3 regions of the Neorhizobium sp. DAR64862/K0K3 genome follow, and region 3 is predicted to be linked to each of the others. Evidence: predicted binding sites of a transcription regulator. Region 3 holds the regulator's gene; each other region holds the start of a gene.
The links. Region 3 encodes LexA, which represses DNA repair genes until DNA is damaged. Its sites were predicted from a motif close to TGTTCNNNNTGTGTTCNG; they were not measured.
Positions count from the first base shown of each region.

Region 1: ACQY1L_RS16130 (helicase-related protein) is a predicted target of LexA. The motif match lies at 6,190-6,207, and genes of this name have one in related genera.
Region 2: ruvC (crossover junction endodeoxyribonuclease RuvC) is a predicted target of LexA. The motif match lies at 1,179-1,196, and genes of this name have one in related genera.

Region 1 is NZ_CP191449.1:3,339,642-3,349,523, forward strand. Features, by position in the region: gene mtgA (monofunctional biosynthetic peptidoglycan transglycosylase) at 6-752, shown strand; gene ACQY1L_RS16090 (DUF1868 domain-containing protein) at 864-1,586, shown strand; gene ACQY1L_RS16095 (glutathione S-transferase family protein) at 1,601-2,248, shown strand; gene rpmF (50S ribosomal protein L32) at 2,417-2,602, shown strand; gene phaR (polyhydroxyalkanoate synthesis repressor PhaR) at 2,694-3,296, opposite strand; gene ACQY1L_RS16110 (acetyl-CoA C-acetyltransferase) at 3,527-4,708, shown strand; gene ACQY1L_RS16115 (beta-ketoacyl-ACP reductase) at 4,790-5,518, shown strand; gene ACQY1L_RS16120 (glycine zipper domain-containing protein) at 5,582-5,836, opposite strand; gene ACQY1L_RS16125 (DUF3309 family protein) at 5,877-6,032, opposite strand; gene ACQY1L_RS16130 (helicase-related protein) at 6,408-9,608, shown strand; gene ACQY1L_RS16135 (RNA-binding S4 domain-containing protein) at 9,613-9,882, shown strand, end outside.
Region 2 is NZ_CP191449.1:482,486-492,367, forward strand. Features, by position in the region: gene ACQY1L_RS02380 (LLM class flavin-dependent oxidoreductase) at 1-88, opposite strand, end outside; gene ACQY1L_RS02385 (hypothetical protein) at 218-1,069, opposite strand; gene ruvC (crossover junction endodeoxyribonuclease RuvC) at 1,288-1,797, shown strand; gene ruvA (Holliday junction branch migration protein RuvA) at 1,979-2,596, shown strand; gene ACQY1L_RS02400 (hypothetical protein) at 2,654-2,815, shown strand; gene ruvB (Holliday junction branch migration DNA helicase RuvB) at 2,812-3,852, shown strand; gene ACQY1L_RS02410 (NUDIX hydrolase) at 3,884-4,372, shown strand; gene ACQY1L_RS02415 (DUF2945 domain-containing protein) at 4,428-4,649, shown strand; gene ACQY1L_RS02420 (hypothetical protein) at 4,642-5,067, shown strand; gene ACQY1L_RS02425 (NAD-dependent epimerase/dehydratase family protein) at 5,086-5,955, opposite strand; gene ACQY1L_RS02430 (glycosyltransferase) at 5,952-6,761, opposite strand; gene ACQY1L_RS02435 (NAD-dependent epimerase/dehydratase family protein) at 6,769-7,989, opposite strand; gene ybgC (tol-pal system-associated acyl-CoA thioesterase) at 8,112-8,561, shown strand; gene tolQ (protein TolQ) at 8,829-9,548, shown strand; gene tolR (protein TolR) at 9,576-9,882, shown strand, end outside.
Region 3 is NZ_CP191449.1:1,545,681-1,555,562, reverse strand. Features, by position in the region: gene ACQY1L_RS07530 (ComEC/Rec2 family competence protein) at 236-2,785, shown strand; gene lexA (transcriptional repressor LexA) at 2,766-3,485, opposite strand; gene ACQY1L_RS07520 (VOC family protein) at 3,678-4,553, shown strand; gene kdsA (3-deoxy-8-phosphooctulonate synthase) at 4,558-5,403, shown strand; gene eno (phosphopyruvate hydratase) at 5,532-6,806, shown strand; gene ACQY1L_RS07505 (PLP-dependent aminotransferase family protein) at 6,977-8,221, shown strand; gene ACQY1L_RS07500 (PhzF family phenazine biosynthesis protein) at 8,473-9,387, shown strand; tRNA gene ACQY1L_RS07495 (tRNA-Lys) at 9,571-9,646, shown strand; gene ACQY1L_RS07490 (hypothetical protein) at 9,684-9,882, opposite strand, start outside.

The sequences.
Region 1 (9,882 bases), 1.7 Mb from region 3:
GCACCTTGGATATCGCACCTGAACAGCATGCCGAAGAAGACGAACCCGTGAGGCCCGCACGACGGTTTCGCCTGCCTAACACCACGTGGCTCCGGCGCGTCATCCTGTTCGTCATTGCGCTGGTGGTGCTGCCCTATCTTCTCATCCCGGTCTATGCGCTGCCATTCACGCGGCCGGTGTCCACCCTCATGCTGTCGGAACTGTTTCTTCTGCGCGGGTATGACCGCCAGTGGGTTGATATCGAGGACATCTCGCCCAATCTCGTGCGGGCCGTGATGATGTCGGAGGACGGCCAGTTCTGTTTCCACGGCGGCGTCGACTGGCGCCAGATGCGCGGCGTCGTGCAGGATGCACTGGACGGCGAGGCAACGCGTGGCGCGAGCACCATTCCGATGCAGACGGCCAAAAACCTGTTTCTATGGAACGGCCGCTCCTTCATCCGTAAAGGGCTGGAACTGCCGCTGGCGCTGGCTGAGGATTTCATTTGGCCGAAATGGCGGTTGATGGAAATCTATCTCAACGTCGCAGAATGGGGACCTGGCATCTATGGTGCGGAAGCGGCCGCGCAGTATCATTTCAAGGTGCCAGCTGCCAAGCTCAGTGCCCGGCAGGCCGCGTTGCTTGCCGTCGCACTTCCCAATCCGCACACGCGGGTCGCCAGCAAGCCCGGCCGCGGAATGCAGCGGCTGGCCGGTGTCGTGGAACGGCGCGCGCGCGCATCCAGCGATTACATCAAATGCATTTATAGGTGACGTCAAAACTAAGCGTTAAACGTCCCTCATGTCATCTGTCAGTATCGACGCTGGCTTAAGAGCGCATCGAGCACGCTTTGTGAGTGCGTTTACGCAGAAAGTGGACCGCCGATGGATGCCAGACTGATTTCGCAAGATCTCCTCAGATACTCGGCGACGCACAATCCAAAACCGCCGCCGCGGCTTGGAACGCGTTACGCACGGCGAGGCGGCTTTCTGCCCGAGCCCGGAAACACGATCGTCTGCCATCTGGAAAAAGGATCGGCAACGCAGGCGCTGCTTGTCGCGGCACGTGCGCGCTATCTCGAGATGCCGGAAGCCGAGCGTTTTCTCTTCACGCCGATCACCAGCCTGCACATGACGCTGTTCCAGGGTGTTATCGAGCATCGCCGCAAGCCTCGCTTCTGGCCGGACGATATGCCGCTCGAGACGCCAATCGAGGATATGACGGAAATCATGGCCGCGCGGCTTGAAGGTTTCTCGACGCTCGATCCGTTCCAGGTCGCCGTGAAAAGCGCCAAGCCGTCCGGTCTTGTGGTCGAGGGGAAGTCCGAGAATGACCGCAGGGCGATGAAGGCCTGGCGCGATGCGCTGGCGCGGCTCCTCGGGTATCGCCATCCGGATCACGACGACTATGCCTTCCACATTACCTTTGCCTATGTGATCGAGCGCCTGTCGGATGCAGCGCTGCCGGCCTGGCAGTTGATGCTCGACGAGGTGACCGCTGAGATCCAGCGCGCGGCCCCGGTGCTTCAATTGCGTCCGCCGGCATTCTGCTCGTTCGAGGACATGAACCATTTCCACGAACTGATGATTTTCGATTCCGAGACCTGATGGAAACCGCGCCGATGGAAAAACTCGTCCTCTATATTGCAAATAAGAACTATTCGTCCTGGTCCTTCCGGCCGTGGATTGCGCTCACAGCTGCCGGCGTTCCTTTCGAGGAAGTGCTGATCCCGTTCGATTATCCGGCAGGCAATCCACGCTACAAGACGATCTCGCCCAATGCCCAGGTGCCGGTGCTGCATCATGGCGACGTGCGCGTCTGGCAGTCGCTGTCGATCATCGAATACGCAGCCGAGCTGTTTCCGGAGAGCGGGCTCTGGCCGACATCCTCTGCGGATCGTGCCGTCGCCCGTTCCATCTCGATGGAGATGCTCTCGGGCTTTCGCGCGCTGCGCAATGCCTGCCCGATGAATTTTCGCCGGCCGAAGCGGCGTATCGAGCTTGCCGATGGGGTGATGGAAGACGTCGCGCGCATCTCCACGATCTGGCGGGAACTGCGGGCAAAATCCGGCGGTCCGTTCCTGTTTGGCGAGTTTACCGCAGCGGACGCGATGTTCGCACCGGTCGTCAATCGCTTTGCGGTCTATGATCTGGTAGACGACGCCGACACGCTTGCGTATATGGAGGCAATGACGTCGCATCCGGCCTGGGTTTCATGGCGGGAAGCGGCCCTTCAGGAGACAGCAATCGTCGAAGAAGACGAGGCCTGAGGTGTTTCGGCGTGGTTTGCGAAAAAATCCCGCCAATATCCCTGCAGGGACTGGTCAAGTACCCGGTTGGCATGTATAAGCGCGCCAAATTTCCGAGATCGAGACATGGAATGTTCGGCCTCAGTTCCGGCCGGAAATCCCTGTTTTGCACGAAGTGGAGTAACGAAAATGGCTGTACCTAAAAGAAAAACGAGCCCGTCGAAGCGCGGTATGCGCCGCTCTGCTGACGCTCTCAAGACCCCGACATTTGTCGAGGACAAGAACTCCGGCGAACTGCGCCGTCCGCACCATATCGATCTCAAGACCGGTATGTACCGCGGCCGTCAGGTTCTGACGCCGAAGGAAAGCGCATAAGCTTTTCTGATGATTGCTTGAAAGGCCGGCTTTGCCGGCCTTTTTTGTTGTGCGCTCGGTAAGGCGCGTTTCTTCCCGCAGCAGGTGCCGTTCAGGTGCTCATGCTGTCGAGACGACCCTGAAGCGCGCGGAGCTGCTCCTTCAGTTCGTCGATGTCCTTGGCTTCCGCCTTCTTGCCCGATGGTGGGGCGGACTGGTGCTGAGGCGGCGTCGCGGCACCGGCAAAGGGCGTGAACATCTGCATGGCCTGACGGAACAGGTCCGTATTGCGCCGCACCTGTTCTTCCATCATCTGCATCGGAAGGTGCAGGTTCTTGGCGATCGGCGTGTCGCCAAACGCACTGGTCATCTGCTCGCGCATCTGCACCTGCTGGTCCGAAAACGTCTTCATCGAATGTTCGAGGAAGGTCGGCACCACCATCTGCATCTGGTCGCCGTAGTAGGAAATCAGCTGTCGCAAGAAGGACACCGGCAGAAGCGTGTTTCCCGTCTTGGACTCCTGCTCGAAAATGATCTGGGTCAGAACCGAGTGCGTGATGTCCTCGCCCGTCTTGGCATCCTGAACCGTAAATACCTCGCCCTTCTTGACCATTTTCGCCAAGTCCTCGAGCGTCACGTATGTGCTTGTTCCGGTGTTGTAGAGACGCCGGTTAGCGTATTTCTTGATCGTCACGTCACCTTCGGTCTTTGCCATGATTTCCCTCCACTTCGCCATTCGCGCGATTATTAGTGCTTGGCATCTTCTCCCGCCTCGAATGTAAGCTTAAATTGGCGCAACTGACAATCGATTTGTGCGCCGCGATGGATCACCATGCTGCGCAGCAAATCGATGAAAAACCGGGTGTTTCGGGCGAAAACCGGGCGTTTGACAGGGCGCTCAGGCTTTGCCAGTCTCGGTGCCAAGAAACGGAAAGAGGAGACATCATGTCCAATCCATCCATCGTTATCGCAGCCGCAGCAAGAACGGCCGTCGGCTCCTTCAACGGCGCATTTGCAAACGTGCCCGCACACGAACTTGGCGGCGCGGTAATCAAGGAGGTGCTGGCGCGCGGTGGCGTGGAGGCGGGGGAAGTGGACGAAGTCATCATGGGGCAGGTCCTGCCTGCCGGCGAGGGACAGAACCCCGCCCGCCAGGCGGCGATGAAGGCCGGGGTGCCGCAGGAGGCGACGGCCTGGGGCGTCAACCAGCTCTGCGGTTCCGGTCTTCGTGCGGTCGCACTGGGCATGCAGCAGATCGCGCTCGGCGACGCCAAAATCATCGTCGCGGGAGGCCAGGAATCCATGTCGATGGCCCCGCATTGCGCACATCTGCGCGGCGGCGTGAAGATGGGTGATTTCAAGATGATCGATACGATGATCAAGGATGGCCTGACCGACGCGTTCTACGGCTATCACATGGGCATCACCGCTGAAAACATCGCCCGACAGTGGCAGTTGTCGCGCGAGGAACAGGATCAGTTCGCGGTGTCCTCGCAAAACAAAGCGGAGGCAGCGCAGGTTGCTGGCCGCTTCAGGGACGAGATCGTTCCGTTCCTGATCCAAACCCGAAAGGGCGATGTTCGCGTCGAGAACGACGAATACATCCGTGCCGGTGCGACTTTGGAGGGGATGGCGACGCTTCGGCCGGCCTTCGACAAGGAAGGCACAGTGACTGCCGCCAACGCATCCGGCCTTAACGATGGCGCCGCCGCAGCGTTGCTGATGACGGAGGAAGAAGCCGGTCGTCGTGGCATTGCGCCGCTCGCGCGCATCGTCTCCTGGGCCACCGCCGGCGTCGATCCGCAGATCATGGGAACCGGCCCCATCCCGGCTTCGCGTCGCGCGCTGGAAAAAGCCGGTTGGAAAATCGGCGATGTGGATCTGATCGAAGCGAATGAGGCGTTTGCCGCACAGTCCTGCGCGGTCACGCGGGATCTGGGCCTCGATCCGTCGCTCGTCAACGTCAACGGCGGAGCGATCGCCATCGGTCACCCGATCGGTGCGTCGGGTGCGCGAATTCTCAATACGCTGCTGTTCGAAATGAAGCGCCGTGGCGCGAAAAAGGGGCTTGCGACGCTCTGCATCGGGGGCGGTATGGGCGTCGCCATGTGTCTGGAAGCGCTCTAGCACTGGGTGGCAGCTGCCCACGTTATCGGCGTGAGCAGCTCCGTTACGCTGACGGCGGCGACGGTATGAAAGGAAGTTTACATGGCGCGTATCGCGTTGATTTCAGGAGGCACGCGCGGCATCGGGGCTGCGATCAGCACTGCCATGAAAGCGGCAGGCTATTCGGTCGCCGCAAATTTTGCGGGCAATACCGAAAAGGCCGCTGAGTTTCACGCGGCGACGGGCATTCCGGTGTTCCAGTGGGACGTGTCGGATTACGATGCCTGCGTGAAGGGCATCTTTGAAGTCGAAACGCAGCTCGGGCCTGTCGACGTCCTCGTCAACAATGCCGGCATCACCCGCGACGGCATGTTTCACAAGATCACGCCGCAGCAGTGGAAGGAGGTCATTGATACCAACCTTTCCGGCCTGTTCAACATGACCCATCCGGTGTGGCCCGGCATGCGCGAGCGCGGCTTCGGCCGCATCATCAACATCTCCTCGATCAATGGCCAGAGGGGCCAGATGGGGCAGGTGAACTATTCTGCCGCCAAGGCTGGCGATCTCGGCTTCACCAAGGCACTGGCTCAAGAGGGGGCCTCGAAGAACATCACCGTCAATGCGATCTGCCCCGGCTATATCGGAACCGACATGGTGCGTGCCATCCCGCAAAAGGTGATGGATGAAAAGATCATCCCGCAGATACCTGTCGGACGGTTGGGCGAACCGGAAGAAATCGCCCGCTGCGTGCTGTTTCTGGCCTCTGAAGAAGCCGGATTCATTACCGGGTCTACGCTCAGCGCAAATGGCGGTCAGTATTTCGCCGGGTAAGCGGATACAAAAAAACCGGCGCCCATGGGACGCCGGTTTCTATTCTGCGACTAAACGCAGGACTTAGCGGCAACGCGCTTCGTATGTACGGCCATAACGGTCGCGATAGACGCAGTAACCGTTGCGCTTCTGCGATTCGCCGATAGCAGCGCCAACCAGACCGCCGCCGACAGCGCCGACTGCAGCGCCACCCCAGCTGTTGGTCACAGCGCCACCGATAACGGCGCCCGAAGCAGCACCGATTGCAGTGCCCTTTTCAGTGGATGTGCAGGATGCCAGCATTCCGACGAGAGCGCCGACGAGCAAAACTTTTTTCATGTCACTTTCCTTCCCTTGGTAACGTGCGGCTTCGCCGCTTTTAGATCCTGCCCATCAGCAGGAGGATGATGATGATCAGCACAACGAGGCCGAGACCGCCGGACGGACCATAACCCCAGTTCCGGCTGTGCCCCCAATTCGGCAGCGCGCCGATCAAAAGCAAAATCAGTACGATAAGTAGGATGGTTCCGAGCATAGGCTTGTACTCCGCTGACCTACCGGCTCGACATGTCCGGTTGGGATTGCCGAGAAAACGTAGCATGGGAACTTTTGTTCCACTCACCACTTGCTTGCCCGTGGGGTGTGGTTAACGGGTTACACTTTCGCCATGCGTCGGAAAGCCGGGTAATGTTCGAAACAGATCGGGAACGCTCCGGAATCCGCAATCGTCGCCGATTCGTTCACGTTTGTTCGAACGAAACTGGCTTGCGTATCGTACGCATGTTGATCCTGGAAATCGTGGTCTCGCCTTGTCGAGGACAACATATCGGCTTGCGTTTATCGTCGAGCATGGCCATCTGATACTGCGATTGCGTTTCCGTGGAGGATCGCATCGGCGGATAAGCAGGAACTGGCTTTGCATTCTCAGCCCATGATTCTCAGCGGCCGCGGCGTCACGGCCGTGCTAGGCCCCACCAATACCGGCAAGACCCATTATGCCATCGAGCGCATGGTTGCGCACGGTTCCGGCGTCATCGGTCTGCCCCTTCGCCTGCTTGCACGCGAGGTCTATACGCGTGTCGTGGAGAAGGTGGGCTATCACAATGTCGCGCTGATCACGGGTGAGGAAAAGATAACGCCGCATATGGCGCGCTTTTCCGTCTGCACCGTCGAAGCGATGCCGCGCGAGACAAAGGCCGCCTTCGTCGCCATCGACGAGGTACAGCTGGCCGGCGATCTCGAGCGCGGGCACATCTTCACCGACCGCATCCTGCATCTTCGCGGACGCGAGGAGACGTTGCTGCTGGGCGCCGGCACCATGCGGCCGATCCTCGAACGGCTGCTTCCCGGGATCACCGTGGTCGAACGGCCGCGTCTGTCGCAGTTGTTTTATGCCGGCCAGAAAAAGATCACCCGCCTGCCGCAGCGTTCCGCCATTGTCGCCTTCTCCGCTGAAGAGGTCTATGCGATCGCCGAACTGATCCGCCGCCAGCGCGGTGGTGCGGCCGTGGTGCTTGGCGCCTTGAGCCCGCGGACACGCAATGCACAGGTCGCTCTCTATCAGGAAGGCGATGTGGAATATCTGGTCGCAACCGATGCGATCGGCATGGGCCTCAATCTCGATGTGGATCACGTTGCCTTCGCTCAGGATCGCAAGTTCGACGGCTATCAGTTCCGCAACCTTAATCCGTCCGAACTGGCGCAGATTGCCGGGCGTGCCGGCCGCCATGTGCGCGACGGAACCTTCGGCGTGACCGGACAGGTCCAGCCTTTCGACGACGAACTGGTCGAGCGGATCGAGGGTCATCATTTCGAGCCGGTGAAAGTGCTGCAGTGGCGCACGAAAAGCGTCGACTATTCCTCGCTTGCCGCTTTGCGTGCCAGTCTCGACCGACCGCCGACCGTGGCAGGCCTTGCCCGCGCGCTTCCGGCAATCGATATCCAGGCGCTCGACTATCTTTCGCGCTACGCAGAAATCCGCGATACGGCGACAACGCCGGAGCGGGTCGAAAAACTGTGGGAGGCCTGCGCTCTGCCGGACTATCGGCGGATTGCCCCTGCGCAACACGCAGACCTCATTTCGACTCTTTTCTCGGATCTTGTGCGCTTCGGCACGGTGAACGAGCAATTCATGGCAGAACAGGTTCGCCGCGCCGACCGGACCGACGGAGAAATCGACACCCTGTCGGCCCGAATCGCGCAGATTCGTACCTGGACCTATGTTTCGAACCGCCCTGGCTGGCTTGCCGATCCGACACACTGGCAAGAAAAGACACGGGAAATCGAGGATAGGTTGTCGGACGCGTTACATGAACGGTTGACGAAACGCTTTGTTGATCGCAGGACATCTGTGCTCATGAAGCGCCTAAGAGAGAATGCGATGCTGGAAGCTGAAATCAGTGTGAATGGGGATGTCTTCGTCGAAGGCCATCATGTGGGGCAATTGGCTGGATTCCGATTCACGCCTATAGCCGGTACGGAGGGTCCAGATGCAAAGGCCGTCCAGGGTGCCGCGCAAAAGGCGCTTGCGCTGGAGTTCGAGGCACGCGCCGCGCGGCTTTATGCATCCGGCAACAACGACCTTGCTGTCGGCTCGGACGGTTCCGTGCGCTGGCTCGGCGAACCTGTCGGCCGGCTTGCGTCAAGCGACCATATCATGCGCCCGCGCCTGATCCTGCTTGCCGACGAGCAGTTGACCGGCAATGCCCGCGAACACGTCGTTGCGCGCATCGAGCGTTTCGTGAACCACCATATCGCGACCGTGCTGAAGCCGCTGGACGATCTGTCGCGCGCTGAAGACCTGCAGGGTCTCGCCAAGGGCCTGGCCTTCCAGCTGGTCGAAAACCTCGGCGTCATGTTCCGGCGCGATGTTGCCGAAGACGTGAAGACGCTCGATCAGGATGCGCGCGCTTCGATGCGCCGCTACGGCATCCGCTTCGGCGCCTACCATGTGTTCATGCCGGCGCTGCTGAAGCCTGCTCCGGCCGAGCTTATCACGCTTCTCTGGGCGCTGAAGAACGACGGCATCGACAAGCCGGGTTACGGCGATCTCATTCCGGCGCTTGCTGCCGGCCGCACATCGGTCGTCGCGGATCCTGCTTTCGAGCGTACCTTCTACAAGCTCGCCGGTTTCCGCTTCCTCGGCAAGCGTGCCGTTCGTATCGACATTCTCGAGCGTCTGGCCGATCTCATCCGTCCGCTGCTGCAGTGGAAGCCGGGCTCCAGCCCGCGTCCAGAAGGCGCCTATGACGGTCGCCGCTTCGTGACGACGACAGCCATGCTGTCGATCCTCGGCGCAACGCCTGACGATATGGAAGAAATTCTGAAAGGCCTCGGCTATCGCGCCGATGCCGTGAAGCCTGAAGAGGCGCAGGCATTCCTGGCTGGCCAGGAGCCAGCTGCGGCTACCCCTGCCACGCCAACGGCTGCAGCAGACGAGGCCGCACCGACTGCCGAAGGCGATCAGGGCGAAGAAACTGAAGCAACCGAAGCTTCCGCTGAGGTTGTGGCGCCTGCTGAGGCTGCTGCTCCTGCAGAAGACGCTGCGAGTGAAGAAGCTGCAGCGCCTGACGTCGCCGCTTCCATGGAAGCTGAAACCGTTGAGGCACCTGCAACGGCCGAGCCGGACGCTCAGGCCGAGACAGCCGCCTCGACTGAAGCTGCCGCTGCCGTCGAACCCGAAGAAGCAAAGCCTGTTCTCCTGTGGCGCCCGGGTGGCGGTCGCGAGAACAGCCAGCGCCAGGGTGGTCGGCCACAGCAGGGTGATCGCCGTGGTAACGGCCAGGGTCAGCGCAATGCCGGTGCTGCCTCAGCAGGCCGCACCCAGGAAGCCCGCCCCCAGGGCGAAGCCGCTCCCAAGGAAGGCCGCCGCGATGGTCGTCGGGATGGCGAGCGCCGTGACGGTGGTCGTCCGAACCGCGACAACAACAACCGTCGTCCTGAAAACCGGGGCGATCGTCCCGAGCGCGGAGATCGTAACGATCGTCCGGACCGTAACAAGGGACCACAGCCCGCTCGCTTTGAGGCCAAGCCACCGCGCAAGGAAAAGCCGATCGATCCGGATTCGCCCTTTGCCAAGCTTGCTGCTCTCAAGGAGCAGATGAAGAAGTAGGCGCATGGTTGAAAAAGAGCTGCATGCAGGTTCGCGACAGCGCATCGACAAGTGGCTCTTTTTCGCGCGAATGGCAAAGTCACGCTCCATCGCGCAGTCGCTGATCCAGTCCAACTGCATCCGGATCAACGGCGCGCTGGTGTCTCAGCCAAGCTATCAGGTCAAGACCGGGGACCGCCTCGACATCAAGCTGGAACGGCGCGATGTCGTTCTGGTCGTCAAGTCCGGGGGTGATCGGCGCGGACCGTTCGAAGAGGCGCGGCTTCTCTACGAA
Region 2 (9,882 bases), 1.1 Mb from region 3:
TCGCCAGCCTGCGGGACTGGTCGAGAGCCTGGCTGACGGAATACCCTTCGCCGATCAGCGAAAGGTCGAGAATGGAAAACGGGATCATCGGCATATCCTGAAATGGATAGGAAAACGTGTTCTCCCTATCTAGGCAGCCGGTCTTGCAAATACGACCCCGCCGGCGATGAAAGTCGCTAGGCGGGGTCGGTGGAGGTCCGACAGTGAGGTCTCTGCCTCAGGTCTTGATCAGGCGCAGGAAGGGCTTGCGACCTCCCGACGACGGCGGCGATCCTTCAGGCGGAAAGACTGGCGGCGCCGGCAAAATTGTCACGTCGGAGTAGCGTGCGGCAGCGCGATCGATCTCGCCGATGCTGCGGTTCAGGCTGTCGAGAACAAGCGGCGTGGTCAGGATTTCGGGGGCCTGGGCATCCTTTGCCTTGGCCATTTCGTCGAGTTCGCCACGGATAGCCTCGGCCTCGGCCGCCTGAGCATCGGCGGATTCGGTCAGTTCCTCGACATTCTGGGCCAATGCATCGACGTAAAGGCCGATCGCACGCAGTTCGCGCTCGATCTCTTCGGTCTTGGCGCGGATTGCGCTCATGCCTGTAGCACTGGACGTGCCGGCCGACAGTTCCATCGTCTCGATCAGCTTCAACGCGGCAGCAACCGCTTCGCGCGGTCGGCGCATGTCGAGCTTGGTGTTGTGGGCGATCGTGCCGACATGACGGGTGATTGCCTGACGCTGCTTGGCGCTTCTCTCATGCGCGCTGGTCTTTGACTTAGCGCGGGTAATTCTGTCTGCCTGATCCTGGCGGGCCTGAGCCTGGCTGCGCAGGATGGCGGCCATGGCTTCGGTGTCGGCCCGCATCGTCTCGACACTCGAAGCGACGGTGCCGATGGTCCGGTCGATTGTTGCGAGGCCACGATTGAAATCGCGGCGCATGCCCTCGAAACGCAGGGGCATGGGTTCATCAAGTGTGGTGCGGATATCACCGCTTGCAAAGCGGCGCAGACCGCCGTCCAGGATGTCGGCGGTTCTGCGAAGATCGCGCAGCTCGGTCTCATTCCGATCATAGTCCCGTATCATTCGGGCGCCTCCTCGTGATTCTTAAGAAACCCTTTGTGACGAACCAACGCCATTAGGAAAAGGTTGTTGCGGTTGGATCACCACTTCTGCCCAAAACGATGCGGTTATGGTTAACAAAATATGAACGCTTCCGACGGCTTCGGTCCGCATGTTGGCCTGCAGAGTCACTCCGCGTTTCGGCCTTGGCGCAGAATTCCCGGCGTGACACAACAGTTGCCATGATAAAACCGATTCGCATCATCGGCATCGATCCGGGGCTTCGCCGCACAGGGTGGGGTGTTATCGAGACACTGGGAAACTCGTTGCGCTTTGTGGCATCGGGGACGGTCGTGTCCGACGGTGACATCGACCTCGCCTCGCGCCTCTGCCAGCTGCACGATGGTCTGGCCGAAGTTGTGCATACCTACACGCCAGACGAGGCGGCGGTCGAGCAGACGTTCGTCAACAAGGATGCGGTGGCGACGCTGAAGCTTGGTCAGGCGCGTGGCGTCGTGATGCTGGTGCCGGCGCGTGCCGGGTTGCCTGTTTCGGAATATGCGCCAAACGCGGTCAAGAAAGCGGTCATCGGCGTTGGCCACGGCGAGAAGCAGCAGATCCACATGATGGTGAAGATTCTGATGCCGAAGGCGGAGTTCAAGGGTAATGATGCCGCCGACGCGCTGGCGATCGCCATCTGCCACGCCCATAACCGCGTTGCAAACCGCATGCGCCAAGCTTTGGCCGGCTGACGCATCAGCCTCCTCTGTTCTTGACTTGTTCTGACGCCCTCAGTAGGTATTTCGGCAGAGGCCGTACGCTCGCATCGGCTTCTGACGCGCGATGCAGCGCGCTATCGTGCCTGTTTCCCGATGCTCGGCATCATGATTTCCGGAACCCATTCTCCTTCATCCTCAGCGGCGGACCTAAGACATGATCGGCAAGCTCAAAGGCACTATCGACGAGATCGGCGAGGACTACGCGCTCGTTGACGTGCACGGCGTCTGCTACGAAGCCTTCTGTTCGGCCCGCACGCTGGCCCGCCTCAATGTGGGCGAAGCGGCGGTGCTGTTTATCGAGACCTATGTGCGCGAGGACCAGCTGAAACTGTTCGGCTTCCTGTCGGCACTGGAGCGCGAGTGGTTCAACCTCCTGCAGAGCGTGCAGGGCGTCGGCGCCAAGGTGGCGCTGGCCTTGCTCTCAACGCTGACACCGGGCGAACTGGCCAATGCGATTGCGCTGCAGGACAAGACTGCAGTGTCGCGGGCGCCCGGTGTCGGCCCCAAGGTCGCCGTCCGCATTGTCACAGAACTCAAGAACAAGGCGCCCGCCTTTGCCGGCGAGGCATCCGCAAATATCGGCTTCAAGCAGGAACTGGGCGAGGGCGTGGCGTCTGCGCCCGTCAGCGATGCGGTCTCGGCGCTCACCAATCTTGGCTATTCTCGCGATCAGGCGGCCAATGCCGTCGCCGCTGCTTTGAAGGCAGCCGGTGAGGATGCCGACAGCGCCAAGCTGATCCGGCTGGGTCTGAAGGAACTGGCGAGGTCGTGATATCCGGGGTAAGCACTGGGATATCGGTAGGGCCAGACAATTGCGAGAAGTAACAGATTGGGTGCGTTCACGACCATGGCCCTTGAAGGTCAGATCACGATAGCGATCGAGGATCGCGACGTGCCGAGAGTTGCCGCGCCGCTTGGCTGGTTCGACTGCTCCATGACATCAGACACAATGGCCGCATCCTGCGCGCCCGAGATGGAAATTCTTGCATGACCGACGAAAACCGCCTCATCTCGCCGGAAAAACGGGGCGAAGATTTCGATACGGCGCTGCGCCCGCAGTCGCTCGACGAGTTTACCGGGCAGGCAGAGGCTCGCGCCAACCTCAAGATCTTCATCGAGGCCGCCAAGAACCGGGGTGAGGCGCTGGATCACGTGCTGTTCGTCGGCCCGCCGGGTCTCGGCAAGACCACGCTTGCGCAGATCATGGCCAAGGAACTGGGCGTGAATTTCCGCTCGACCTCCGGTCCTGTCATTGCCAAGGCCGGTGATCTGGCGGCGCTTCTGACCAATCTCGAAGACCGCGACGTGCTGTTCATCGATGAAATCCACCGTCTCAACCCGGCGGTCGAGGAAATCCTCTATCCGGCGATGGAGGATTTCCAGCTCGATCTGATCATCGGCGAAGGGCCATCGGCACGTTCGGTGAAGATCGACCTGTCGAAATTCACGCTGGTTGCTGCCACCACCCGTATCGGGCTGTTGACCACGCCGCTGCGCGACCGGTTCGGGATTCCCGTGCGGTTGTCGTTCTACACGGTCGAGGAACTGGAAGGTATCGTCCGGCGTGGTGCGCGCCTGATGAACCTGCCGATGACCGATGGCGGTGCGCGCGAGATCGCACGGCGCGCCCGTGGCACGCCGCGTATTGCCGGACGGCTGTTGCGCCGTGTGCGTGATTTCGCCGAAGTCGCGCGTGCGGAAGCCGTGACCAAGGAGATCGCCGACGAGGCGCTGATCCGCCTCAATGTCGACCACGCCGGTTTCGACCAGCTCGACAAGCGGTATCTCAACATGATCGCCGTCAACTTCGGCGGCGGGCCCGTGGGTATCGAGACGATTGCGGCGGGGCTTTCCGAGCCGCGCGACGCGATTGAGGATATTATCGAGCCCTACATGATCCAGCAGGGCTTTATCCAGCGCACGCCGCGGGGACGGGTGCTGACGGCAGTCGCCTGGAAGCATCTCGGCCTGCAGCCGCCCAAGGATATGGAAGCGGCCCAGTTCAGGATCAGTTTCGACGATGAGTAAAGGCGACGAACCCCAGGATTTGCGCATCCGGATGAAGTTCAAGCCGAAGCGCATTTTTCAGATGCGCATCGCGGGGCTTGGTTTTCGCGACGGCCATGTGCTGGTGCACCGCGCCGTGCATGAGACGTTCTGGACCTTTCCCGGCGGACGCGCGGAAGTGGGCGAAACCTCCGAGGAAACCCTGAAACGCGAGATGGTCGAGGAACTCGGGGCGGAGGTGAAAGTCGGACGGCTGCTGTGGGCGGTCGAGAACTTCTTCCGCTATGAAGAGCGCGACTGGCACGAACTCGGCTTCTACTATCTGATGGAGCTGCCGGAGAGTTTCCCGTTTCACCCGACCGAGATCGTCCACCGGATCGTCGACACGCACGAACTCGAGTTCAAGTGGGTCAAGGCGACGAGGGACTCGCTGAAGGCGCTGGATATCCCGCCGTATTTCATCGCGGAGGAAATCGAAGATCTGCCTGCGAGCCCGAAACACGTGGTCTGGCGCGATGGCGATCTCGATCTGAAAGACTGATGTTGGAACATCCTTTGCTCCCTTGAGTTTTTTCAGGAGTAGAAGGAGATGATCCATGCAGAAGATCAGCGTCGGAAACGAAGTCGAATGGAAATGGGGAAAGTCGAAGGCCGAAGGTAAGGTCGCCGAGAAGTTCACCAAGGATGTCGAGCGCAAGATCAAGGGCAAGACGATCAAGCGCAAGGCGGATGCCGACAAGCCCGCCTTCCTCGTCAAGCAGGAAGACGGCGACAAGGTTTTGAAAAGCCAATCGGAGCTGAAGAAGACCGATGGCTGAAAGATCTTCGCACGACCATCAGCACGAGCAGTCTAAGACTCGCGCGCGCAGCCCGTCCAAACCATCGCAGCTTGACCACAAGCCGCCGGCCGACGTTGCGGCTGCGGCCGAGAAGGGCTTGAAGCTGCGCGCCGAATACCGCCGCGGCGGCACGACGGTCGGGATAGCACGCGCTCGCGATCTTCAGCATCGCAAGCATCTGTCGGAACAGACGGTGAAGCGGATGGTGAGCTACTTCAAGCGTCACAATGTCGACAAGCGCTCCGACAATTTCGGCGACGACGGCAACCCATCTGCTGGTTACATTGCCTGGCTTCTGTGGGGCGGCGACGCCGGCCAGAAGTGGGCTGAAGAGCACATGAAGCAGATCGACAAGACGAAGCAAGAGGCCAAGACGCAACGCGCCTCGTCCCACTAGGTCGCAGCGTGGATGAGATCAGGAGGAGGCGAGGCGGCGGATTGTTTGTGCAAGCAACGGTTTGCCACCGCCCCTCCAGCCAAGCGCCTCGATCTTTGCCGTCGGCATGACGCGCACTCGCGACAGATCAGCCTTCTCGGGCAAGCGGCGGCCATTGTCGACGTGACTGAGGATCTCGCTTCGATCGGTGAGTATGCCTGACACGTTGAAACTTTCGCCGGCGATCCTGGAGGCTTCGGCTTCCAGCATCAGACGAACGGCGGAGCCGACATCGCTGCCGTGTACTTCCGTTCCCGCACGCGGTTCGATGACGCCGCCGGAACGGTAGGTTTCAAACATCTGATCCCATTTGTTGGGTCTCAGATCTCCGTAGACACCAGTCAACCGCAGGCTTGCGGCCGAAAAGTCCGGGTCGCAAAGTCCGGCGATTGCCAATTCGCCTTTATGCTTGATTTCGCCGTAGAGACTTGTCGGTGAAAGATCCGTGTCTTCGGTCAGCGGCAACCCGTCAGACAGGCCGTCATAGACGGCGCGGCTGGAGATGAGGACGGCGCGACGGAGACTGGCTCGTTTGGCAGTCTCGAACAGTTTGATCGTGCCATTGAGGTTCATGCGGGCAAACCGCGTGGGATCGTCGCCTTCGCCGCCCCGGTATTTCCCCGCGACGTGGTCGAAGGCGGCGTGGACGAAGAGATTGACGCCGGTGAAGACATCACTCTGGTCGAGATCGGGATCGAGCGAGAGGGGGACGAATTCGACGGGTTTCGAGAACAGGTCGGATTGCGGCCGTGTCCGGCCGCCGACGGTGACCGAGTAGCTGGCGTCCAGCAGCGCTTCGACGATATAGCGGCCAACGAGCCCGGTCCCGCCCGAGACGAGGACTTTCATGCGAGGCGCGCTGGATTGGGCAGAGCGGTGATGTCGGGCAGGCGCCCTTCGTAGAAGTCCCACCAAAGATCGATCAGAGGTCTCAACTGCTGCGCCTTCGGGTGATCCTTCTCCCAGGGCTTTTCATACTGGTAGTGGAGGATGCCGATGCTTTCCCAGTTCCAGAGATCGGGCATTGCGAACCACACATATTGCAGCATGTTCATGGTCACCGGCAGGCCGTGCCAGTCCGGAAAGAAGTGTTCCAGAAACGTCTGGTCGGTGCGCCGCCAGAAGGCGTCGGGAACGTCCAGCGCCGCCATCATACCGTCGAAGGTCTCCAGCGATGGCGTGGCCACAAACACGCCGGAGTTCATCCGATGGAAGTCGGCCATGCTCTCGTAGACGTTCGGTGCCGCGGAAAACTCCGGATAGGCGAACAGCTTGTCGATGTTCTTCAGCACCAGCGCGTCGGCATCGATGAAAACTGTTGTGTCGTAGTCGGTCAGTTGCCACAGGCGCAGCTTGCAGAAGTTGTCGAGCGGCGTGTGGAACTCCGGCTTGTTGCCTTTGGTAAAGGGCGCCGCCCCATGCAGGTTTTTTCGGGCGTGGCGTTCGTTGAACCCGTCGGACAGGGGAAGGTGGGCGACTTCCACCAGTCGGCAGCCCAAGGCTTCGAGGGGCACAAGGTCGGAAGCTGAGACCGCAGCGGTATGCAGCACGACGATATCAGCCGTGGTCCCGGTCAAGCTGATTGACCGGGCCAGCGCTGTCGCGCCCATCGCGTAATCGGAATTGGTGACGAGGGTGACGAAGGCGTTTTTCATTGCGCCATCACGAGACGGATTTCAGCCGCATGCCTTCCGGATCGTGCTCCACTTTGGCGGCGATATCGCGCGTCCAGGCGGAAACGGCGGGGACACGGCTGCGATCGACGCGGTAGGCATATTTCTTCGCGACATCAACGATCTCGGCGAGCAGTCCTTCGCCGAGCGTGGTCGGCTGCAGGCCGAGGCTCAGGAACTTGTCGTTCTTCACGACGAGATCGTTTTCAGGGGCTTCCTTGCGCGGGTTGGGCAGCCAGGCAATCTGGGCGCCACTCATCTTGGAGATCATTTCGGCCAGATCGCGCACCCGGTGGGTTTCCGTCATCTGGTTAAAGATCTCGACGCGGTTGTTGCGGGCGGGCGGTGTGTTGAGCGCGATTTCGATGCAGCGTACCGAATCCTGGATGTGGATGAAGGCCCGGGTCTGCCCGCCGGTTCCGTGGACGGTCAGCGGATAGCCGATCGCCGACTGGATCAGGAAGCGGTTGAGAACCGTGCCGTAATCGCCGTCGTAATCGAACCGGTTGATCAGCTGCTCGTGGCGGCGGGTCTGCTCCGTGTGGGTTCCCCAGACGATGCCCTGGTGGAGATCGGTGATCCGCAGGCCGTCGTTCTTCGCGTAGAACGCAAACAGCTGCTGATCGAGGCATTTCGTCATGTGGTAGATCGAGCCGGGATTGCTTGGATAGAGGATCTCCTGGCTAACCGTGCGCCCATCCATCGTCTCGATGCCAACAGGAAGGTAGCCTTCCGGGATCGCCGCACCGACGGTCGAGTAGCCATAGACACCCATTGTGCCCAGGTGGATGAGATGCGCGTCGAGGTCGAGCTCGACCATGGCGTTCAACAGATTGTGCGTGGCGTTGACGTTGTTGTTGACAGTGTAGTTCTTGTGGCGGTCGCTCTTCATCGAATAGGGGGCTGCCCGCTGTTCGGCGAAGTGGATGATGGCGTCTGGACGGTTCGCCGCCAGCCAACCCTTCAGAAGCTCGTAATCCTTGGCAAGGTCGATCAGGTGAAAGTGGATGCGGCGGCCGGTCTCGGCGTGCCAGATGCGGGTCCGTTCCTGAATGCTGTCCATCGGCGTCAGCGACTGAACACCGAGTTCCGTATCGATCCAGCGGCGCGACAGGTTATCGAGAATATGCACCTCGTGGCCGGCATCGGACAGGTGAAGCGATGTCGGCCAGCCGACGAAACCATCGCCGCCAAGGACTGCAATCTTCATGAATGTTCTCTCCGTTCGCGGGTGCCCTATTTTATGCGGGCGGGAAGTATGACAGGACACCGAAAGTGGATCGGTATTCCGCCTTTATCCAGGGGATGAAGATGGAATTTCAAGGCAAGCTTATGACAGAGCAGAATTTTTTGTTATCCGGAGAACTGATCGAGGGCGGTCACAGCCTCGTCCAGCGGGTCTATTACGAGGACACGGACTTCTCCGGCCTCGTCTATCACGCCCGCTACCTGCACTTTCTCGAGCGCGGCCGAACCGATTATCTGCGTTGCCTCGGCTGCGAGCAGGGTGCGCTTCTGTCGGCGGATGAGGAGGGGCTGGTCTTCGTCGTGCACCGCATGGAGATCGATTTCAAGCAACCGGCCCGGATGGACGATATACTGACGATCCAGACGATCACCGAAAAGGCGGGTGGCGCCAAGATGGTTCTCACCCAGGAAATCCGCCGCGGCGAAACGCTGCTGATTGCGGCGAAGGTGGTCATCGCCGTCATCAACAGATACGGCCGTCCACGACGACTGCCGGAGGCGATCGCGGAGAAGTTTCTAACAGCGCCGATCTGAGCTTCAGACAATAGAGCCAAAGCGCTGATCAAGCTTGCGGCCGTAACACATTATTAACGATAATGTAGTCTTACTAACCCGTGAGGAATTTGTGCAACGCACGCCTTCCTTTGACCAAATTTGAAGGCGAGAAGCCAAGCTGAAAACTCAGGACATCTTGGGCGTTAGGCGGCGATCTCGGCGGACAGAAACATTCTCGCGAGAGCGCGCTTTGGAACCCGCCCGGTTGTGAAATGCCGGGCGTTTGGATTCGGGGATTGAAGACAGATGGAACAGGTAGCTCTGGAAGCTGCGACGCATGACGTGAGCCTTTGGGCGCTGTTCATGCAGGCCGGACTGATCGTCAAGATGGTGATGATCGGGCTGATGGGTGCCTCGGTCTGGACCTGGGCGATCGTCATCGACAAATATATGAGCTTTGCAAAGGCGCGGCGCCAGTTCGATCAGTTCGAACAGGTGTTCTGGTCGGGTCAGTCGCTCGAAGAACTCTACCGCACGCTCGGCGAGCGCCAGAACACGGGCCTTGCCGCCATCTTCGTCGCTGCCATGCGCGAATGGAAGAAAAGCTTTGAGCGCGGCGCCCGTTCGCCGATCGGTCTCCAGATGCGTATCGACCGCGCCATGGACGTGACGATGTCGCGTGAAGGCGAGGCCTACGAGGCACGTCTCGGGTCGCTCGCAACCATCGGTTCGGCCGGTCCGTTCATCGGTCTGTTCGGTACCGTCATCGGTATCATGACCTCCTTCCAGGCGATCGCCGGATCGAAGTCCACCAACCTTGCGGTCGTTGCACCGGGTATCGCCGAAGCGCTCTTGGCAACCGCCATCGGCCTTGTTGCCGCTATCCCGGCAGTTATCGCCTACAACCGTTTCATGGGCGAGGCTGGCAAGCTTTCATCGCGGATGGAAGGCTTTGCCGACGAGTTCTCGGCCATCCTTTCGCGCCAGATCGACGAGAAGCTGCAGCCACGCCAGGCCGCTCAGTAATCAGGCACAACGCCAGGAGTAAGCACCATGGGCATGTCGGCCGGAGGAGCAAAATCGGGAGGCGGTCGTCGCGGACGTCGCGGTGGGCGCAGCCGTAGCGGCGCGATCAGCGAAATCAACGTCACGCCGCTTGTCGACGTCATGCTCGTGCTTCTCATCATCTTCATGGTCGCCGCACCGATGATGACTGTCGGCGTGCCGATCGACCTGCCTGAAACCCAGGCCAAGGCGATGAATTCCGATACGCAGCCGATCACCGTTTCGGTCAATCCGGAAGGGCAGATCTTCCTGCAGGAAACCCCGATCACGATCGACGAGATCCTGCCGAAGCTGC
Region 3 (9,882 bases):
TCGCAAGTTAGCTATATGATCCTAAAGGTGATGCCAAGCGCTCCTGCGACATTTTGTGCAGCGCGAAAATAATTTAGGCAGGCCACGTTTAAAAGATGCCCAACCTCATGGTGTAAGAGGCCGTAACGTGAAGGAAAACCGCAGCTTGGCGAATGTGTTGACGAGGAGAATATAAACGCGCAGGTTGCGTTTATCAATCACCGTCTCTGCAGCGGAGCCGGCGGGATAATTCATCATGGCGAATGGCGGAGCGATTTTTGAGGCAGCCAGCAGCAAGCCGGTGATGCTTGCTTCGACACCCCACGCAATCGCACTCTGGATGCCCGAATCGGCATCGCAGACAATGCCCGCGGAAGTCCGGAATGATGGTCGAAACGACCATCATTCCGAGGATGTTTTCAGGGTATACGTGGTCAGAGACCGGCCCGTTTCCAAATGGCTGTGCACGTCGTTGAGCGAGGAGGTTTCCCACGGTCATGGGTTCCTCTTCCTGCCTGTCTTGCTGGGTGCCGGCGCTGCGATCTGGTTCGCACTTCCTTGGACGCCATCGCCATTCATTCTCGCAACCATGCTTGCGATCTCGATGGTGACCGCAGGGCTGACACGGTATCGCGCGCATCCGCTGTCTCGTGCCAACCTTGTACTCTGCATGCTTCTCTCCGGTTCTGCGCTGGCAGCGCTCGAAACCTGGCGGTGTTCGACGGTCGTGCTCGATTCGCCCGTCACGACGACCATCAGCGGGATTGTCGAACGACGCGAAGCGGATGCACAGCGCCGCTGGCGCTATATCGTGAGGATCGAGCAGACATCTGAGCCCACGCTCGCTCGTCCCCCGCAGCGGGTGTCGCTTCTTGCCAGAAGCCAACACGAACCTGCAGACATCGGAGAGCGCGTTTCCGGCCGTGCCCGTCTGTCGCCACCCTCTGGCCCGGCGCTTCCCGGATTGAACGATTTCGCCTTCTCCTCCTACTTCGATCAAATCGGGGCCGTTGGCTTCTTTTACGGCGCGCCTAGCGTACAACCGGCGATCGATGACCAACCCGGGTTATGGTCGGACATGCAGCGAGGGCTTTTTGCGCTTCGCAGCGCAATCGGCAATCGCATCCGCGATACGGTCAAGGGGGATGCGGGCGCTTTTGCTGCCGCAATCGTGACCGACGAGCGCCGTGCAATTTCCCGTGAGACGACCGAGGCGCTTCGTCTGTCCGGGCTGGCCCATATCGTCGCGATCTCAGGCCTGAACATGGCGCTGGCAGCCGGTATCTTCTTCGTCGGCGTCCGCTCCGTCCTGTCGCTGTTTCCAGGCTTTGCGCAGGCCTATCCGATCAAGAAGTTTGCCGCGTTCGGTGCGCTTGTCATGGCGACCGCCTATTACCTGATTTCCGGGTTCGGGGTTTCCGCCGAGCGGGCCTATATCATGATGGCGGTGATGCTGGTCGCCGTGCTCGTCGATCGACCCTCCATCAGCCTTCGCAACGTCGCCCTTTCGGCAATCATTATCCTCGCCATCTCGCCGTCGGAGATTTTGGGTCCGAGTTTCCAGATGTCGTTTGCGGCAACCGCGGCACTGGTGGCAGGGTTCGCCCTCTGGACGCGATATTTCGCGAAAGGTAAGGAGGATACAAAAGGTAGCAACCGGTGGATAACGGGTGTCGCGGCGACGTTCCATTTCATTGCCGGGATCGTGGTGACGTCGCTGATCGGCAGTACTTCGACGTCGATCTATTCGATCGAGCATTTCCACCATCTGACCACCTACGGCCTCGCGGCCAATCTCGCGGCCATGCCGATCATTTCCTTCGTGGTGATGCCGGCAGGGCTTGTTGGCATGTTGCTGATGCCGTTCGGGCTGGATGCTCCCTTTCTGTTCATCATGGGCGAGGGGCTGCGGATCGTCATTCGCATTGCCGAGATCGTTGCCGCATGGGGCGGCGATATTGCCATCGGCCGGCAGAACCCGCTTTTCCTGCCGCTGGCGACGGCAGGCTTTCTGCTTCTGACGCTGCTGCGCACGCCGCTGAGGCTGACAGGCGCGCTGTTCATGGCGGTGGCTTTGCTCTTTGCGGTCCGCTCAGGCTCGGCGCCGAGGCCTGATATCGTCATATCCGAAGACGGCGCGTCAGTGGGACTGATCCAGGATGACAAGATCACCCTCAATCGAACCCGGCCGCCGGGATTTATCTACGATCAATGGCGGCGAGCGCTGGTGCTTGAGACCGGAGAACAACCGCTCGCCTTGCCGGTTCTTGCCTCTTCGGAACCAGCGCGAGGTGCCAGCCTTGCGAAAAGTGATGACAGACGACCTAGACCACATTCGCGACCGGATTTGACGCGCCGGGAAATCGAATATGTCAGGGGCTTTCTTCAAGCATTCACGCCCGGACGATTTGCCTGTCTGCCGAAAATCCTGTGCGCGGCGCAGACTGCTCAGGACATCCGGATCGTCACTGTCGAAGACAACCGATACACCGGTCTTGCCTGCGATTTCGGTCGGATCATCGTCTCGCCCGGCGCACGCTTCGATACTTGCCGCTCCGGCGCCTTGCTTCTCAGCGGGCGGACGTTGCGCCGGACTGGCGCACTGGAAATCACCATTATTCCGAACGCGACAGCGCCAGACATCAAGATTACGGCGGCGATGCGAGACAGCGCACAGACCTCAAGCCGTCCGTGGACCGTCCACCGGTTCTGTGACTGGCGAACGCGACAATTCGACTTTGGCATCCCGGAGGCTGTTGCCGCGCATCTCCGGGATAACAGCGTTCTTAATGATAGCGGCGAATAAGGCCGACAAGCTTGCCCTGGACCTTCACCCGGTCGGGCGGGAAGATGCGGGTCTCGTAAGCGGGGTTCGCCGCTTCCAGCGCGATCGATGCACCCTTGCGGCGGAACCGCTTCAGGGTCGCTTCTTCCTCATCGACCAGGGCAACGATGATATCGCCCGGACTTGCGGTGCTGGCATTCTTGATGATGACGGTATCACCATCGAGGATGCCGGCATCGATCATCGAATCGCCCTTCACTTCGAGCGCGTAATGATCGCCGGAACCCAGCATCTCGATCGGAACGGCGATGTCATGGGTGTTGTTCTGGATCGCGGAGATCGGCACGCCGGCAGCGATTCGACCCATGACCGGGATGTTTGTCGAGAACGGATTGTCCGCCATGACCGGCGCCGGCTTCTGAGCGACGACCGGTTGCGTTTTGCCGAGGCTTCCCTCGATGACACTGGGAGAAAAACCCCGTCGCGGATGAAGGTTCGCCACATAGGCGTCAGGCAGCTTGATCACTTCGAGCGCGCGTGCTCTGTTCGGCAGACGGCGAATAAAGCCACGCTCCTCGAGCGCGGTGATCAGCCTATGGATGCCGGACTTCGATGCAAGGTCGAGAGCGTCCTTCATTTCGTCAAACGACGGCGGCACGCCTGATTCTTTCATCCGCTCGTGGATGAACAGAAGTAACTCCTGTTGCTTGCGTGTCAGCATGGACGGGACCCTCAGAATTGGAAACAAATGCAGAACGGACGCTATATGTTCTATCTGTGTTCCGCAAGCCCCAAATTTTTGCTCAAGAATAGTCTCATTTCAGCGTTCGATCACGTATTCAGTTCGTGCGCAGCACTTGCCGAGTTTCCCGCGATAGCCAATGTTCTGCGGAATAAGACTTTGGGGGTGTAAGTGGGTAACAAGTCAGTCGATCATTTGGTTCTGCCCGTTGCAGATCTGGCGTCAGCGCGGGGGAGGTTGACCGCTCTCGGCTTTACTGTGGCACCTGAAGGTGTTCACCCTTTCGGCACAGCCAATGCCTGCATATTCTTCGCGGATGGCTCGTATCTCGAGCCGCTGGCCATTGTGAACCGTCGGCAAGCCTCGCTTGCGGCAAAACGAGGCAACGTGTTCACCGATCGCGACATCCGCTTCCGCGGCCAGCGGAAAAGGGAAGGTCTATCGGCGGTGGTCGTCGGGACGCAGGATGCAGCGGCCGATCATAGCCGTTTTGTGGACGGGCACATGTCTGCGGGCGAGATGCTTCAATTCTCCCGCCCGATGCAGTTGCCCGATGGTGGGGAGAGCGAAGTCTCATTCCGTCTGGCGTTCGCGGCAGTTCCCGAGGTCGATGACATCTTGCTGTTTTCCTGCCAGCGCATGGCCGCATTACCGGCAGATCGCGGTGGTCTTGATGAGCACGCAAACGCCGTTACAGGCCTTCGAGAGATCGTCTTTTCTGCAGATGACCCGCTGGAGTTTCTGCCGCTTTTCGAAACCGTGTTCGAGACGCAACCCGAGCAAGGGAAAGACGGTCTGCGGATCGCAGCTGCCAATGCCGGCATCCGCATTCAATCCAACGACACGTTCAGCGACGAGTTCCGGTCTTCGATGAAGCCCTTGTTATCGTCGCGCCTCGCTGCGCGCGGGATCATCTTCAAGACCACCGATCTCGCCGTGACAGAGATCACCCTTGCTGCTAATGACGTCGCATTCATCCGCAGGGATGGCCGCGTGATCGTGTCGGCAGCCCCGGGGCAAGGTGTGGTTTTCGGTTTCGAGGAATAGTGAAATGACAGTCTCCGCCAATTCTGAAGTGTCCGTGGGCGAGGGGAGTTCGAAAGTCGTTTTCTCAAACACGGCAAAGCTCTCGCTGATTGCCGGTCCCTGCCAGATGGAAAGCCGTGATCATGCTTTCATGATCGCCGGCACGCTTGTCGAACTCTGCAAGAAACTCGGCATCGGCCTCGTCTACAAATCCTCCTTCGACAAGGCCAACCGCACGTCGATCTCCGGCAAGCGCGGCATCGGCTTGGACAACGCGATGGCGATCTTTGCCGATCTGAAGACGGAATTCGGCTTTCCCGTTCTGACCGACATTCACACTGAAGAGCAATGCGCTCTCGTGGCGGATACGATCGATATCCTGCAGATCCCCGCCTTCCTGTCGCGCCAGACGGACTTGCTCGTCGCGGCCGCAAAGACGGGTTGCGCGATCAACGTGAAGAAGGGCCAGTTCCTGGCGCCCTGGGACATGAAGAACGTCCAGGCGAAGTTCCTCGAAAGCGGCAATCCCAATGTGATGCTGTGCGAGCGCGGTGCCTCGTTCGGCTACAACACTCTCGTTTCCGACATGCGTTCGCTGCCGATCATGGCGTCGCTCGGAAGCCCCGTTATTTTTGACGCAACCCATTCCGTGCAGCAGCCCGGCGGCCAGGGCGGTTCTTCCGGCGGCCAGCGCGAATTTGTCGAAACGCTGGCCCGGGCAGCCGTCGCCGTCGGCGTTGCTGGCGTCTTTATCGAAACCCACGAAGACCCCGACAACGCGCCGTCCGACGGTCCGAACATGGTCCACCTGAAGGACATGCCGCGGCTTCTGGAAAAGCTGCTGGCGTTCGATGCCATCGCAAAAGGCTGACGGCGTCGAAAAACCGCCGAATTGACTGGATTGTAATCCGCGTGTCATCGACGATCGCACAATGTCGATGATCCGCCTGTTCGCTGAGCCTGCGAATTCAGGCTCGCACATCAACCGAGGAGAGACCCTTGACCGCCATTACCGACATCATCGCTCGCGAAATTCTGGACAGCCGTGGCAATCCGACCGTCGAGGTGGATGTTTATCTGGAAGACGGCTCGATGGGCCGCGCCGCCGTTCCGTCGGGCGCCTCCACGGGCGCGCATGAAGCCGTCGAACTTCGCGATGGTGGCAAGCGCTATGGTGGCAAGGGCGTCGAAAAGGCTGTCGAAGCCGTCAACACCGAGATCTTCGACGCGATCGGCGGCTTCGATGCCGAAAGCCAGATCCACATCGACAAGACCCTGATCGCGCTCGACGGCACCCCGAACAAATCGCGCCTGGGTGCAAACGCCATTCTCGGCGTTTCGCTTGCCGTTGCCAAGGCCGCCGCCGAATCGTCCGGCCTGCCGCTCTATCGCTATATCGGCGGCGCCTCCGCGCATCTCCTGCCGGTCCCGATGATGAACATCATCAATGGCGGCGCTCACGCCGACAACCCGATCGATTTCCAGGAATTCATGATCATGCCCGTCGGCGCCGAGACGCTGAAGGATGCCGTGCGCATGGGCGCGGAAATCTTCCACGTCCTCAAGAAGGAACTGGCAGCGCAGGGTCACAACACCAATGTCGGCGACGAAGGCGGTTTCGCACCGGGCCTGAAGAGCGCTCCGGAAGCGCTCGATTTCATCATGAAGTCGGTCGAAAAGGCTGGCTACCGGCCGGGCGACGACGTTCACCTGGCGCTTGATTGCGCAGCCACCGAGTTCTTCAAGAACGGCAAGTATGAGCTGGAAGGCGAAGGCCGTTCGCTCGAGCCTGAAGCAATGGCCGATTACCTGGCAGAACTTGCCGGCAAGTACCCGATCATCTCGATCGAAGACGGCATGTCGGAAGACGACTGGACCGGCTGGAAGTATCTGACTGACAAGATTGGCTCCAAGGTGCAACTGGTCGGCGACGACCTGTTCGTGACCAACTCGGCCCGTCTGCGCGATGGTATCCGCCAGGGCACAGCCAACTCGATCCTCGTCAAGGTCAACCAGATCGGATCGCTCACCGAGACGCTCGATGCTGTCGAAACAGCGCACAAGGCGAGCTACACGGCCGTCATGTCCCACCGTTCGGGTGAGACGGAAGACTCGACGATTGCGGATCTCGCCGTCGCCACCAACTGCGGACAGATCAAGACCGGTTCGCTGTCGCGCTCTGATCGTCTGGCCAAGTACAACCAGCTGATCCGTATCGAGGAAATGCTTGGGCCGCAGGCCGCCTACGCGGGCCGCTCGATCCTCAAGGCCTGATCATTCCGGTCGACTGAGGCAGACTATCCGAGAGCCCGCGCCATCTGCGCGGGCTTTTGCGTTTTACAATTCGTGATCGCACCGTACCAAAAACCGATAGGTCAGCATTGTTGACCTGTCGAAACTTATGTAAACCAATGCCAAGAATATTGAAATAAAAGGAAACGCCCGTGCTTGATTGGGACCATATTTTCGCGACACGCTCCAGCCGCATGAAAGCCTCCGAAATTCGCGAACTGCTGAAGCTTCTGGAGCAGCCGGATATCATTTCGTTCGCCGGCGGCATTCCGGATCCGGCATTGTTTCCGGCCGAGGAATTCCAGAAGGCCTATGCGGATATCTTCTCAGGCGCTCAGGTGAACTCCGCGCTGCAGTATTCCGTCAGCGAAGGCTACAAGCCGTTGCGCGACTGGATCGTGGCCGATGTCGCCAAGATCGGTATCGACTGTACCGCCGACAACGTCTTCATCACGTCAGGCTCCCAGCAGGCGCTCGATTACCTCGGCAAACTGTTTCTGTCGCCGAACGATACGGCGCTCGTCACGTGGCCGACCTATCTCGGTGCGCTCTCCGCGTTCAATGCCTATGAGCCGACCTACGATCAGCTCTCGGTCAACGGCAACCGCACGCCGGAAGCCTATCGCGAGACGGCGTCGAAAGCCGGTGGCTCGGTGAAGTTTGCCTATCTGTCCGCCGACTTCTCCAATCCGACCGGCGAGACGATCGATCTCGCAGGCCGCGAAAAGCTTCTGGCACTGGCAGACGAACTCGATATCGCGATTCTCGAAGATGCCGCATACCAGAACCTGCGCTTCGATGGCGAACCGGTTTCGCCGATCCTCGCGCTCGATATTGCCCGCAGCGGCGGTATCGAAAAGACCCGCACGATCTACAGCGGCAGCTTTTCCAAGACGCTGGCACCAGGCCTGCGCGTCGGCTTCGTCATCGGAGCGATGCCGGTCATCCGCAAACTGGTGTTGTTGAAACAGGCGGCCGACCTGCATTCGTCGACGATCAACCAGATCGCCGTCGAGCATGTCGCTTCGCGCGGTTTCGATGAACAGGTTGCCAAGATCAAGCGGGTCTATAGCGGCCGCCGCGATTCCATGCTGGCGGCACTTGCGAAATACATGCCGAAGGGAACGACATGGACAAAGCCCGAAGGCGGCATGTTCGTATGGCTGACGCTGCCTGAGGGCACGGATGGTGCGGAGCTTCTGGCGAAATCGCTGGCAACCGAAAAGGTCGCCTTCGTGCCCGGCAAGGCGTTCTACGCCGACGGCAGCAATGCCAACACGCTGCGCATCAGCTTCTCCTGCGCCAACGACGAGATGATCGACGAAGGCATCAAGCGGCTCGGAAGACTGATCGGCAATGCCGAAACCCGTGAGCACGAAGCGCTCCCGATCATCTGAATATCGCGTACTGAGAAAGGCGACCCAGCGATGGCTTGCCTTTCTCACGGGCTGCTGGCGACCAGTTCACCTGTCGGTGACGCTCGGCCTCGGGCGCCGCCTCTCGTGGAAACGCGGCCTTCTCCGAGGCGCCCAGCGCGCCCGACCGTAACCGCCGCTAATTAAATCACTAGCCGGTGACGTTGATCAGGGGTTGCGCCACGGGACGCCGTCGGGCAGTTTTGCGCCCGGTATATGAGGAGGAGTTTGCATTGGCGCGTCCCTATAGCATCTATGACGTTTTCACCGACGCTAAGCTTTCCGGCAACCCGCTTGCGGTCATCTTCGATGCAGATGGTCTCGACGATGGCGCGATGCAGGCCGTTGCCAAGGAAATGAACCTCTCGGAGACGGTGTTCGTCCAGACGTCGACAAACACCACCCATTCGGCGAAGCTGCGAATCTTCACACCGGGCCGGGAGCTTCCGTTCGCGGGACATCCGACGGTCGGGACGGCCATCGCCCTTGCCGAGCGCACGCACGGGCGCGACAGCGATCTCGATCTGGTCTGTGTCCTCGAAGAGGCGGTCGGTCCGGTTCGGTGCGCCGTGCGTCTGCGCCAGGGGGAGGTGGGGTTCGCCGAGTTCGATCTGCCGAAGAAGTCGCAGCGGATCGACCTCGCCTTGAACCGTCAGGGCATCGCGGACGCGCTCGGCGTCGAGCTGACGGATATCGGGTTCGAAAACCACGTCGCGTCGATCTGGAGCGCCGGTGTGCCCTTCCTGATGATCCCGCTGCACAATCTCGCAACTGTCCAGGACGTGGAATTCGATGCGCCGCTTTGGGAGAAGGTCGCTCCCTTCGTCGAGGGTGCGCTCGCTTCGGCCTATGTCTATTGCCGCGGCGGCGTCCATCATCAGGCGAAATTTCATGCCCGAATGTTCTCGCCGGATATGGGCATCGCTGAAGACCCAGCCACGGGTGGGGCGGTAGCGGCATTGTCCGGCGCGATCCATCATTTTGACGGCCTGCCGGATGGCCATCACCCCCTTCTGATCGAGCAAGGCGTCGAGATGGGACGGCCGTCCTTTATCCATCTCCATATCGATGTGCAGGAAGGGGCCATTGCAAAAGCCCGGATCGGCGGACAAGCGATCCGACTTGCCGAAGGCGTTATCGAAATCTAGGCGATATTTTTCAACCCGTTGATTTTGTTACCATAAGTTCGGATATCCTCGCAAAGGCTGTTCGCTCGCGCAAAAAAGAAGCTGCTGATCCAACAAATTTCGCGGGAGGTGCTGGACAAGCCTAAACTTCCTCTTTATACGGCCCTCACACCGGCGGAAACGACGCTTCGCCAAACCGGTTACGGGTGATTAGCTCAGTTGGTAGAGCAGCTGACTCTTAATCAGCGGGTCGTAGGTTCGAGCCCTACATCACCCACCAAATCAATCCTTTATATTGAAATGTTCAAATGCCGGTTTCACCGGCAAATGGCGTTTCCGTTGCCGTCGACGACGCAGTTTCGCTGCGTCGCGCCGACGCTTCCGGGTCGTGGTGAGGGCCGTTCCTCGATGACACCGGGTCTGCGTCCACCCATATGTCCCGAGACGCCATCGCCTTGTGGCCTTCCTTCAAAATTCTCGTTTCCATAGGTGCCGTAATATCCGCCCGTCCCATCC